Regions from separate parts of the Paenibacillus sp. FSL E2-0190 genome, predicted to be linked through region 4. Evidence: riboswitches for the same ligand, from Rfam matches in the RefSeq annotation. Region 4 holds a riboswitch; each other region holds the start of a gene.
What was found. A riboswitch is a leader RNA that binds a small molecule or an ion and turns the genes downstream of it on or off. The one in region 4 is predicted to bind cyclic di-AMP.

Region 1 (3,295 bases), 2.5 Mb from region 4:
GCTGGCAAAGCATGAAGGAGCAATTTTATATTTTAATTCTGCTCTTCATCTACCGACTGCTCTGGGGCTACTTTATGTATGGTTTCATCCGATCTGCTATTATTCCAATTCTACTGCGCTATCCAGATAAAGACGCCGGCGGCAGCGGTATGGGCAGACTGTTGTATTATATCGAGGGACAGTTCAGCTTGAATACTGACCCTGCGATACGCACTTGGTTATGGATGCTTCTAGGACTTGTTGTCTTGCGACTTCTGCTTTCTCCTTTCATAAGGGCAGGATTGCTGCATGAGCTGCACCAGGAGCGAAAGGGCGAGCGCGGGCTGTTCTTTTTCCCTGGCATGAAGATCTATGGACTACCTGTCTTAGTCTTTAGCCTAATCGAATGGGTGCTGACCCTGCTGCCGCTTTACTGGCTTGCTCCAAAAATGTACGGGCTGTTCTTATCCTCTTTGTTTAACTACACTTTGTTACTTCATTTAGTACCATACGTATTGGCATGGCTTATATATATTTTTATCGTGCGCCTGTTTCTTCTATATATGCAGTTTGGTTACACCGGCGGTACAGGAATGTTCTCCTCACTGTTCATCTGCTTGCGGTCACTGATTCCTGCTATAGGTGTTTCCATTGTACTTGGTGCGGGAGGCTTGCTCTTACTGCTAGTGTGCGGACTGACGGGTCTGTTCTGTCCCGGCCTGCCGGCACTTATAATACGGCAAATCTCACCACTACCTTCTACGCTCTTAAAAATGTGGGGAATCTCTGCACAATATCATCTATGGTGTAGCAAAGCATTTCCACAATAAATTAACCTTATTTGACATAATAAAAAGGTCCCAATTCCTGTATTCAGGAGCTGGGACTTTTTCTCATTACGGATAACTTAAGAGTATTTGCAAAATCGTAAAAGCTCTGTTACAATAAGTCCTGTGCTATTAGTAACAATTTTGTAATCAATTGAAACGATTCCTACATAACTAAATGTATTTATCGTAAGTGTAACTGTCGAAACGTCATTCTCTTGGTGCTTAACACGCCTAATTCCTTTGCACCGGGAAGTGGGGGAACCATATTTTGGGTGAATTGATCTCGCTTTACAGGGATCATAGGGAATCTTCTACCGAACCCTTAAGCTAACCTCGCAGGCCTTGGAAGGAGTACATCTTTTGAAAAGACATAATTTAAGAAAAAAATGCGTCGCTGCGGCGCTAGGACTTGTAATGGCATTATCTATTGGTGGAGGAAGCGCCTTTGCCGACTCTAAGATGGACACTGTAATCTCAAAGACTATTGGAGTTGCCTATAAAACCGGAGGTACAAGCACTGCCGGATTTGATTGCTCTGGATTTACAAAATATGTATTCAAGAATGTGGGTCTTACTTTACCTCGTACATCAAAAGCTCAATATAGCGTTGGAACTGCTGTATCCAAAAGCAATCTGCGTTCTGGTGATCTAGTGTTCTTTAACACACTTGGCAATGGAGTATCCCATGTCGGCATTTATGTTGGAAACGGAAAATTCGCACAATCGTCCTCTTCGCGTGGAGTGACCATCACTTCACTCAGTCAGGCCTACTGGGCCAATCGTTATGTTGGCGCTAAAAGAGTAATGAGTACTTCAGCTTATCAAGCTGTAGCCTTCGATTGAAACCTTCCTCACAACTATAACCTCATAATTACAACTATATGAACCTGAATCTGATTATTCCCGTAATCAAATTCGGGTTTTTCTTTTTTCCATAATATATTTTTACACTAATAGAGCCCAATTGAAACACGTTTATTTGATAAAAATTGCAATTATATTAAAAATTAGGTCATTATTAACGCTTACATATGCCTTTCTACCGTAAAAATGCCAATTTTTCTGCATTAATATGTTAAAAACGATTGCCAAGCGGCTTTCTGTTTGTTACAATTAGCGCAGTGAGATTTTAGTAACATTTTTGTAATCATTAAGTTGTTATTTACAAAGGTTTTGTCATGTATTGATTACAAGCTAATCCTAATCAACAGTATGAGCCGAGTTTCCTAACTATTAGGAAAACGGGGGAACCAACTTTGGGTGAATTGACCTCCATTATATAGAGGGGTCATAGGGGACCTTCAACCGAACCCTTAAGCTAACCTCGTAGGCATTTGGAAGGGGTATACACTTTTGAAGAAGAAGTTAGCAGCAGCAGTACTAAGCTTTTCCATCATCCTCACCATCGGAGCAGGAAGCGCTTTCGCAGATTCCAAAATGGATAAAGTGATTGACAAGGCCATCGGTACTAAATACGTATCCGGCGGTATATCCACTAACGGATTTGATTGCTCCGGATTTACAATGTATGTGTTTGATAAGATTGGCATTAACCTTCCACACCAATCAGGTTCCCAATATCAAATGGGCACAGCAATCTCCCGTGATGATATAAGAGCCGGAGATCTTGTATTCTTCAATACAAGTGGCAAAGGTGTCTCCCATGTCGGCATTTATGTCGGTGAAGGTAAGTTCGCACACGCTTCTACCTCACGCGGTGTTACGATTAGCTCTCTGAGTGATAGCTACTACGTGAAACGCTACGTTGGTGCTAAGCGCATTATGAGCACAGACGCTTACCAATCGGTTGCTGCTGAATCGGAAGACAATGATGATGTTCAATAAGTAACGTACATAGGCTCTTTTCCAAGGTAACTCTTGGAGGAGAGCTTGTTTTTTTGTCTTATTACTTATTTACCCCTCTCATAATTTGTAAAACATTCCTCTCATATAAAGTTTCTGAGTCGAACCTCCCCCATTTTGTATATAATTAGTAATATAGCAATGTCCTCGTGAAAGGAGATCGTTGACTTTATGATAAATCCCTCGGTAACTTTTCATGTAGTTCCTATGGAGGCAATTCACGGAGAAGCTATTTGTAAGTGGAGCTATACGCCTCCATATAATATTTATGGCTGGATGCCGTGGGAGCAGATGCAGGCTCTTGGCATCGAGTTTGGTGATCCGCAGCTCCGGGAGGAACAATATATCTCCATATTAAATGAACAAGAGGTTTTGTGCGGATTCGCACAGTTGTTCCCGATGGAAGGAGTCGTTCGTTTAGGAGTTGGGATGCGCCCCGATCTATGCGGCCATGGTTTAGGCAAACTATTCGTAGATGCAATCGTCCAGACAGCCTTGAATCGTTATCCTGATCGTGAGATAGATCTGGAAGTCCTGACCTGGAACCAACGCGCCATCCGAACTTATCAAAAATGTGGATTTACGATTACAGATACGTATGAACGCCGCACACCTACAGGAGA
Region 2 (3,295 bases), 2.6 Mb from region 4:
TAGAGGCCGGAGTTAGCAAGATGATCAATATTGGATTTAATCGGGAAACGATCCCTTCAACGATGAAGCTGGCTGAATCTTATGATTATATTTATGCAGCGGTGGGCTGGCATCCACAGGATGCGATTGATATGAAAGAGGGGGACCTCGATTGGATCGCCTCTCTTTGCAGCCATGAGAAAGTGGTGGCCATCGGAGAGATTGGGTTGGATTATTATTGGGATACCTCTCCCAAGGATGTGCAGCAGGAGGTCTTCCGCAAACAAATTGGACTAGCCCGTGAACTAAAAATGCCAATCTGTATACATGACCGTGATGCCCATGAAGATGTCGTACGGATTTTACGGGAGGAAAAAGCAAATGAAATTGGTGGCGTAATGCATTCTTTCTCAGGCAGCTGGGAAACCGCAAAAATGTGTCTAGACCTAGGATTTCATTTGTCATTTGGAGGACCGATCACGTTCAAAAATGCCAGAGTGCCTAAAGAGGTGCTTGCACAGACGCCATTGGACCGATTATTGATCGAAACAGACGCTCCATATTTGACTCCACACCCCTTCCGAGGCAAGCGAAATGAGAGTGCTCATGTGAAGTTAGTAGCAGAGGCTGCGGCTGAAATTAAAGGGTTAACATGGGAAGAATTAGCTAAAATTACGTATGCGAACGCACTGGAACGATTTGGGATTGTCTGAAAACAGGAGTAAAACGGGTGAAAAATAGAGAATGGCCGATATATTAAACTTTTTTAATATAAAAACGGCTGATTATTACAATATTTTAACCATATATTTGCGTAAACGTGGTTGAATCGTCCTTTACAACATGCATCAAAACAGGATATCATCTTTTCAGTGATGTGAGCTGTTGTTATTGTGACAGCCATTGATTCATGGATCGTCTCGCTGAGTCTCCGTATGGAGAACGGGGGAACCAATATTGAACTGCCGCATGCCTGTATCTTGAATACGACTAGGAATTGCCGCAGAACAATATTTGATTTCTTCACGTGGTCTTTGGGGTGAATTTAAGGGCAACCGCCGTGAGCGGGTGACCTGAAATAGGGCGTCTCTCTTTCGTCCGAACCCGACAGCTAACCCCGTAAGCGCAAGTAAGAGAGGCAACCTCGTGCACAAACATTCCCGCGTATTCTGACATCGGAGAAGCCACGAAAGAGTCCTCAAGAGAACTCTTTTTAGGCTTCTTTATTTTTGAATAAACTGAATGTTGCCCGCATACTGTTATATAACAGGTGTGGGAGTAGCTGTGCCGAGCAGGCGATCCATGAGCAGGAGACGCTAAGTTAATACGTGCGTATCCTGTGACAATCTCAAATAGTTTCGTCAAAGAAATTCAGTCCTCATGATATACAAATTGACGACGAGGCTATGTAAGGAGGATGGAGAGAATGGGCTTATTCCAACCAGAGGTATCCCATGATTCGCAGTCATCCAGCAGGTCTTTCGCATTACGGTGGGAGCAAGTAAATACTCGCGTACTTTTACTTGCAGGTGTGATTTCAATCGCAATCGCGCTGTTAATTCTGCTGTACGTACACGGTCAAAGTAATAAACAATTAGTTTTAGTAATAGACGGGCAAACACAGACACTTGAAACGCGAGAAGCACTTCTTGGTGATGTGTTGGAGAAAGAGCAAATTTCGCTGCAGCCGCATGATGAATTATCTTTAGGTCTGAGTGATGAAATAAAAGACGGTGACCGTGTCGTTATCAATCGTGCGCAGAAATTTAGCCTTACTGCGGACGGAGCAACAAAAACGTTATATACGACCGAAGACACTATCGGTCAAGCGATTGACAAACTGGGTATCAACCTAGAAGGCTATGATAAGATTTTTCCTTCGTTAGACACCACCATCTCTGCTGACATGGAGATTAAGATCGTTCGTATCAACAAGCAAACGGTACAGCGAACAACTAACTTACCTTTCCGTGTTATTAAGACAGCAGATCCCTCCCTTACTGTGGGAACAGTTAGAGTGGCACAGGCAGGCAAACCAGGCGTCATGGTTCAGCATATTGAAAAGATCTATCAAGACGGAGAACTGGCCTCTATGCGCATGATCGGCAAGGAAGTACAAACGGTAACAAAAGATAAGATCATTGCCGTTGGTACTAAAGCACTTCCTAAGCCTACTGTAGTTGCTAAAGCTACAACAACTTCCAAATCAAGCACTACCTCCAAAACGACTAAAGTTAGCGCTAAGACTAAGAACGTCACAAGCAAGGCTGGCGTAGACTTTGAGTACAAGAAGATGATTAAGAACGTCTCCATGACAGCTTATTCGTCAGAAGAGCCAGGGATAGGTACTAAAACTGCCTCCGGAACACGCGTAACGGAAGGTCGTACAATTGCAGTAGATCCGAATGTAATTCCTATTGGCTGGTGGGTTTATATCGATGGGCTTGGATTCCGCCGTGCAGAGGATACTGGCGGTGCCATTAAAGGCAATAAAGTGGATGTCTATTATGATTCCCTGAGCCATGCTCGTAATTTCGGCCGTAAATCACGTACCGTTTATGTGATTGGACCTGTGAAACCAGAGCTTAACTAGAACTGAAGCTTTTGCAAAAAATCCTTTGATAAGCTATAGTGATGATAACCGTTAAGGAACGCTGGATGATCATTTCGTTGATCGCAGAGCAACCGCTCATCACTTATACATTCTTTAACCAAAAGAAGAGGAGCGAATCCTCTTCTTTTTGCTTTTTTTGGAAGGAGTCAAGAAATATGATTAAGGAATTAATCGTCGTTGAAGGCAAAAGCGATACCGTAGCCATTAAGCGTGCTGTAGAAGCGGATACCATTGAGACAGGCGGCTCTGCTGTAAACCGGACTGTAATTGCTAAGATCGCGCTTGCTATGGAACGTAGAGGGGTTATTATTCTTACGGACCCGGACCATGCTGGGGAGCGAATTCGTAAAATCGTTTCAGCGAAGGTGCCGGGCTGCAAGCATGCTTTTATTCCAGAGAAGGACGCAACTCGAAAAGGGGATATCGGTGTAGAGAATGCATCGCCAGAGGCGATTCGTCATGCGCTGCGTAATGTACATACCTCTTTTGAAGGAGCACCTGCTTTGATTGGTATTGATGATCTTATGGCCGCTGGAATGCTTGTACACCCTCGGGCTGCTGAAAGACGTATGGCACTTGGTAATTTGCTTGGAATCGGATATTGTAACGGCAAACAGCTGTACAAGCGGCTGGCGATGTTTGGGATTACGCGGGAGGAATTTGCCGGGGCTCTCGCCCAAATTGATCAGGGAGGCATTACTT
Region 3 (3,295 bases), 3.3 Mb from region 4:
TCGCCTTCACTTAAATAATCATGGGCAGTTGGAGCGACGATTATTCCACTTTCCCTATTTAGGGCAACAATACTGCAGCCATATTTAGCTCTTGTATTTAAATCAGACAAGCTTCTGCCGTTCATGCAGGACGGTACGGTCAGCTCGACAATTTTATAATCCTTGGACAGTTCAATATAATCCAGCAAATTGGGCGTCACCAGCTGATGTGCCACACGAATCCCCATATCCCGCTCCGGAAAAATAACCCGATCAACCCCCAGCCGCGACAGTGCGCGGCCATGAAGGATAGAGATTGCCTTAGCCACCACTTGCTTGACTCCAATCTCCTTCAACAAAATGGCCGCCAGAATGCTTCTCTCCATATTGTCACCAATCGCAACAATCCCACAATCAAAGTTCCGTACACCAAGCGAGCGCATAATTCCCTCATCTGTAGCATCTGCTACTACCGTATGCGTCAGCTGATCGCTCATTTCCTCCACGCGTTCTTCATGGTGGTCAATGCCGAGCACCTCGTAGCCCATTTCCATCAGCTCAAGCGCCAGGCTTGAACCGAAGCGACCTAAGCCGATTACTACAAATTGCTGTGCTTTCATTTCTAATTAACTCCTATCCAATAATTATTTTACCTTCCGGATACTTATACAGTGGTTTACCCTGTTTGGGACCGAGTGCATACGCTAAGGTTAGTGGACCTAGCCGACCTGCAAACATCGTCAGACAGAGTAGAATCTTACCGATCGCTGACAGTTCCGGAGTTAGCCCCATAGTCAGTCCTACCGTAGCAAAGGCGGAGGTCGTCTCAAACAAGATTGCCAAGAAATTACTGTCTTCAGTTGTGGAGAGTATCATCGACACAGAGGCGATTAACAACAAAGCCAGCAGCGTGATCGTTAATGCCTTGTAGATGCGCTCTTGAGCCAGCCGATAACGGAACAACACAACATCTTCCCGTCCACGCAGCATAGCAATTACAGCACCAATCATCATCGTAAAGGTTGTTGTCTTAATCCCCCCGCCCGTTGAGCCCGGAGAAGCACCAATAAACATAAGAATCACTATAAAAAATTGTGTAGCCTGCCGAAGTCCAGCAATATCTACTGTGTTCGCGCCAGCCGTACGGGGAGACACGGATTGAAAGAAGGCCGATAATATTTTACCGCCGAAATTCAGTGAACCCAGGGTACGAGTGTTAGTAAACTCAAATATAAAAATAACCAAAGCTCCGATCAGAATCAGCCCTGTACTGGTGGACAGGACAACTTTACTATGTAGAGACAGCCTGCGGGTTACCCGAAACTCCACCAGATCTGACATTACAATAAAACCAATCCCGCCGGAGACAATCAGAAACATCACAATAATATTCACAAGCGGATCATATACATAATCAGTTAAACTGCGAAAATCCCCAAAAATATCGAACCCCGCATTATTAAACATAGACACCGCATGAAATATGCCATAATAAATCGCTTTTCCCAACGGCATATCAAAAGCCCAGCGAATAGACAGCAGCACAGCGGCACAGCCTTCTATGACAAGAGAATATATGAGGACTCTCCGGATCAGTCGCACAATTCCTTCCATAGAGCCTTGATTCATGGCTTCCTGTAGGATTAGCCTGTCCCGCAAAGATATTTTACGCTTTAACACCAGTGAAAATAGAGTGGCCATGGTCATAAAACCTAAGCCGCCGATCTGGATCAGAATCATAATTACGGTTTTTCCAAAAATGGTGAACGAAGTTCCGGTATCCAGCACAACAAGCCCTGTAACACAGGTTGCCGACGTTGAAGTAAATAATGCATCAATAAATTCCACGGAATTCCCGCTTGTGCTTGAGATGGGCAGCATAAGCAGCAAGGCCCCTATCAGAATGATCGATGCAAAACCAAGCACCAGTATCTGCGGCGGCGAGAGCTTCAGAAACTTAAATTCAGAAATCCTGCGAAACTGTGAAGCCACTTTGCTCACCTTCTTATCAAAAATTCCAACAAAAAAAGCACTGGAAAACCAATGCTGACTTGGTTCCTGCAGTAAATTAGCCTACGAGGTTAGCTGTCGGATTCGGACTGTGCAGGCTGCCCTATTCGTTCCCAGAACGAAATTCACCCCTGATGAAAGTGCCATTTATCGTGTACACTCCACTTTTCATCACTTCTTATGGTTCCCCCGTTTTCACCAGAAATTCGGCTACTATACAATTGCATACAAATTATATACGTTATTTAGTGAATTCACAAAGACACAATTAATGCTCATTCACATGAAAAAATGCGGTTTAAAGAGACTGCATCAAAAGGAGTGCCTTTTCTCATCACTTTTCCGTGTTTTCCCTGCAATTACACCGATTCTCATCATTCGTGCAGAAATGAACACGATAAAATTCATGGTATAAATTCACATGACTATTCTATACTATCTCTATTACCCATAAAAAGAACATATAATGTTTTTTGTAACCAACCAGGCACTAATACTATAATGGAACATAACATTGTCAGTACATAACAAGGAGGCGTTACATGAATCCCGTCGGCCAGCCCTTACAGCAACGTGCCCTCTCCAAGAGGCTCATCATCTCGGGCATTATCGGTCTTATTCTATTTATTATGTTTCAGATTTCCCCTTCACTGCTTAGTAGCCCTACAGGTGAAGATACCACCGTCATTAGCAAGGCAGAAGCCCGTGACCAAGCCATATTATTCGCAGAACAAAAGCTCAACTACACCGAAGCACCAAACGATCAATGGAATGTACTTTACCAGACGGACTCTTCCTTTTATGGTTATATGTCTCGCGAGAAGCTTGTGGAGGACTACACCAAGAAAAAATTGGATCAAAACTATCCTTTTGATGTCTTTCGGGCAACGCTTACTCCTTCAGCGGAGCAAGAGCCGCAAATCATCGTTGACCTCAATATGTATACCGGTAAGATTGTCGCTTTCTCAAAGGCTGCAAAAGTTGTCTCCGATGAGGGGCCAGGCATTGCTTCCGTTGGTGCAAAAGAGGACAAGGGAGCTGACCTCACTCTAGCGCAGAAGGAGAATCTTGCTCGTCCTTGGCTTCAAGAATGGGAAGTAAATCCTGCCAAACTACAAATTGAATCGAATACAGGAAGCCATGGGCTAGTATATACGGATAGTACTGTTCAGGTCGGCGAATCCTTATTGCACTATTATTTTGATTTCAGTGGAGAGCAGGTATCCAGCTTTAATGCCGGATTCACTGCACCAGCTTGGCATACCTCCTACGTACAAGGACAGACCTCTTTAGCGGAAAAGCTAAC
Region 4 (3,295 bases):
TCACATCGATATCTCTATAGATTGTTCGCTGGGAAACCTGAAACTCTTCAGCCAGCTTGGAGGCAGATAAAACTTCGTGGTTCAATAGCTTGTAGATCATAGAAATCAATCGTTCCAATTTCATGTGTGCATTCCCACCCATTAGTCCATTTCGTGTTACAGCGTGATTATATCATAGATTTTTTCGGGCTAATTTTGGGAGGGAGGAGTTTTGTTGTTGGTGATGAAGAAATATCCTATGACAGAGTCGATTAAATCTATTTACAGATTAAATCCGCAGGCTCGCCTGATAAATCATTAACAGAAATAATAGCATCGTTTTTTTTCACAGGTGGGGTCCAATATTGCTCATTCCCAGGCAGGTCATCGAACCATTCGGCGTCCTTTGGACAATCTAGAATCATAAATTTTCCGTATTCCTGATCTCTGGATTGATGGTATTTGAGATAGGCTTTTCCGTTATCAATGGCGAGAATTTCTATTTTTCCTGAGGTGTGGCTCATGGATAAGCGTACTCTTTTGCCAAGTCCTGAGGTTCTGGCTTTGGCTTCTTCTACAATTTGATAGACTTGCTCGAGCGGTAATACGAAATCCCGGTTTCCGGCTACGGGCCGGTTCACAAAGAAGTAGTAGGGTGTAACGCCAGCCCATGAAAGCCGGTCCAGTAGTTCCCCTAAAATAACGGGATCATCGTTGATGCCTTTGAGGATGGGGGTCTGATTTACGACAATTGCCCCTGCGTTGTGGAGAGCTTTAAATGCTTTTTTGGCTTCAGGTGTAATTTCACGAGGATGATTGATATGCGCCATAACATAGATTCGTTTGTCTTCGGTAGAGTAAGTACGAATCAGCTCCAGCAGTTCTTCGTCTTCAGAGATCCGCATCGGATTAAATACGGGAATTTTGGAACCCAGTCTAATGATCTTAACATGCTCAATGCTTCTTAGATTTTCAATAATGGATCTTAGCTTCGGTGTGGAGAGAATTAAACTGTCCCCGCCCGTAAGAAGTACGTTGTTAATCTCCGGATTATTTGCGATATACTCCAAACCCGGAGAGACATCAGCCATCGCCTCTTTCACGTCATTTCGGAACAGACGCTTACGGAAACAGTAGCGGCAATAAGCCCCGCAGACCTCGGATACAATCAGCAGTGCAGTGGTTCTATACTTGTGCTGACAACCAGGTACCACATAATTCGTGTCCTCATCGGAGGCGTCCCAGCGCCCATACTCCAGCAGTTCACCTTCGTTAGGAATAACCAGCTTACGGATGGGATCATTTGGATCATCCCAGTTAATCAAAGACAGATAGTAGTCATTTACACGAAAAACAAATTTGTCCGTAATTTCTTTCAGATTCTCTTTTTCCAGCTCAGACAACATAGCTATTTTGTTAATATCCGTGAAGTACTTTACCTTTTGCACGTACATCTCTCCTTTGTCTCGTAGTGTGAGAAATGAGGGAGCCTTAGTGTCAAAGGCCAATCTACTGCCAGCAGGGTCCAAAAAAGCACAAAAAGAGACCCTTAGCAAGGGTCTCTGGTTATGTAAATAACATGAAAAGCAGACCCATCCACTGCTGACGAGGTTAGCTGACGGACTCGGGTAAGATGGTACCCTACATTCTAATGCTCAATGATTCGCCCCAATTAACTGGTTCCCCCGCTTTTCAACTGTAAAAGTTGGAAATTAAGCGTAGATAAAGTATACCCTATCAAGTTTTGAAAAGTCAAAAGAGAATCCTAGATTCACTTTCAATTGCTAGCGCTACTTCCGCCGAGTAGTTTAGGCAACAGCGTTAGCAGCTTCTCCCGGGTTAACGCATCACTAGAGTTCCATTTGCTTCCGTCGAGCAGATAAACATGTCCCTGACGTACTGCCGGGAGATTGTTCCAAAGTGAACTGTCTAGTAATCGTTCCATCGCAGCTCGCGAGTCTTTGCGTTCCGGAATGAACATGAAGATATGATCTCCGGCGTAGGCAGGCAGTCGTGTTGGATCAACTTCGGCGAACCCTAACTCTTCGTCCAATATGGCCTGGATCTCTTCAGTCGGTTGTAATCCACATGGGGCATAAAGCGCAGTGGAGAATCCGGACATTCCCATAGCATACAGATGATCTCCATGATCATAGACCAAAGCAGAGGCGGTTTCTCCAACTTGGAGGGTTGTCGTGTAAAGCTGCTGCCACATGGCAGCGTTTTTGATTGTGAATGACTCCAGCCATGCTTCGGCTTCGCGCTGTTTACCTAGCCAACTGCCTAGTGTCCGCATTCGTTTGTCGAGAGATGCAAATGAATCAAAGGTGAGTGTCGGAGCGATACCAGAAACTGCTCTGTAGGCTCTTTCATCACTATTTGCCAAAATGATCAAATCTGGGTTTAGGGAAGCGGTCAACTGCGGGTCCAGTGGAAACCCGACGTTGGCGAGCTTCTTAAGCCGATGTTTATAGACGCTGTTCCGGGCGAACGCTTCATCTCCACCGATAGGCTTTACGCCTAACGCGAGAAGGTCGCCAAGTGTTTCGCCATGATAGACAATACGTTTCGCTCGCTCTGGAATCTCCACCTCATGACCCGTCCAATCCTTGACGGTAAGCTTACGACCTTTCTGATGTGCATATTGTCCGGGTGTAACTCCGGTTTTTTGCCGAAAGCGGCGGCTGAAATAGTATTCGTCCGAGAAGCCGACCAGTCTGGCGATTTCCCGCAGTGGTTCAGTCGATTCCTGCAGGAATCGTTTGGAATGATTAATGCGCAGATCCGTCAGGTATTCAAGCGGCTTTTTACCCGTAAGCTGCTGAAAGATCGGTGTATATTGCCAGATTGATATTCCCGCCAGTTCAGCTAACTGCTTCACGGTGATACTCTCTGTATAATGCTCCTGAATGAATGTTATGGTCTTTTCTACGGATTCCGTAGGACTTGGCAGGTGTTTGGAAGGGTAATTATGCTCAAAAAGTAGCAGCAGCAATTCTTGGAATTTTAATTGTCGCTTGAATTGTTGTACATCATCGGTGTTATTCCTGTTCATGAGCAGGTCTTCGACTAGTCGGATTACCTTGGTGAACGGGTGCACAATTAACTCCCGTCTGCCGGAAAGCAGCTCTCCAGAATATCGTTTAGGATGCTCGGTTGTATAAATTGCTGTAAAGGTGATGAGGTAATAATACAACGTCAGCTCCTGGTTGTCCGTACTATAGGAGATTCCAGGAGATAGTAGATAACATTTATCCGTACTTAGTATCACGCTTTGATCATCGAGGTTCAATTGTCCGTTCCCTCCAGTAAATAT

Region 1: another riboswitch for cyclic di-AMP. It lies ahead of NST25_RS00545 (C40 family peptidase); the one in region 4 lies ahead of NST25_RS11035 (KamA family radical SAM protein).
Region 2: another riboswitch for cyclic di-AMP. It lies ahead of NST25_RS00190 (3D domain-containing protein); the one in region 4 lies ahead of NST25_RS11035 (KamA family radical SAM protein).
Region 3: another riboswitch for cyclic di-AMP. It lies ahead of NST25_RS25790 (TrkH family potassium uptake protein); the one in region 4 lies ahead of NST25_RS11035 (KamA family radical SAM protein).

Annotation. Positions count from the first base shown of each region.
Region 1 is NZ_CP150306.1:112,623-115,917, reverse strand. It holds gene NST25_RS00550 (hypothetical protein) at 1-809, shown strand, start outside; cyclic di-AMP (ydaO/yuaA leader) riboswitch at 1,028-1,166, shown strand; gene NST25_RS00545 (C40 family peptidase) at 1,224-1,652, shown strand; cyclic di-AMP (ydaO/yuaA leader) riboswitch at 2,015-2,157, shown strand; gene NST25_RS00540 (C40 family peptidase) at 2,202-2,654, shown strand; gene NST25_RS00535 (GNAT family N-acetyltransferase) at 2,844-3,295, shown strand, end outside.
Region 2 is NZ_CP150306.1:41,148-44,442, forward strand. It holds gene NST25_RS00185 (TatD family hydrolase) at 1-692, shown strand, start outside; cyclic di-AMP (ydaO/yuaA leader) riboswitch at 891-1,120, shown strand; gene NST25_RS00190 (3D domain-containing protein) at 1,406-2,572, shown strand; gene rnmV (ribonuclease M5) at 2,749-3,295, shown strand, end outside.
Region 3 is NZ_CP150306.1:5,878,247-5,881,541, forward strand. It holds gene NST25_RS25785 (TrkA family potassium uptake protein) at 1-599, opposite strand, end outside; gene NST25_RS25790 (TrkH family potassium uptake protein) at 613-1,971, opposite strand; cyclic di-AMP (ydaO/yuaA leader) riboswitch at 2,036-2,211, opposite strand; gene NST25_RS25795 (CPBP family intramembrane glutamic endopeptidase) at 2,532-3,295, shown strand, end outside.
Region 4 is NZ_CP150306.1:2,591,980-2,595,274, forward strand. It holds gene NST25_RS11030 (YafY family protein) at 1-124, opposite strand, end outside; gene NST25_RS11035 (KamA family radical SAM protein) at 258-1,427, opposite strand; cyclic di-AMP (ydaO/yuaA leader) riboswitch at 1,567-1,708, opposite strand; gene NST25_RS11040 (AraC family transcriptional regulator) at 1,757-3,295, opposite strand, start outside.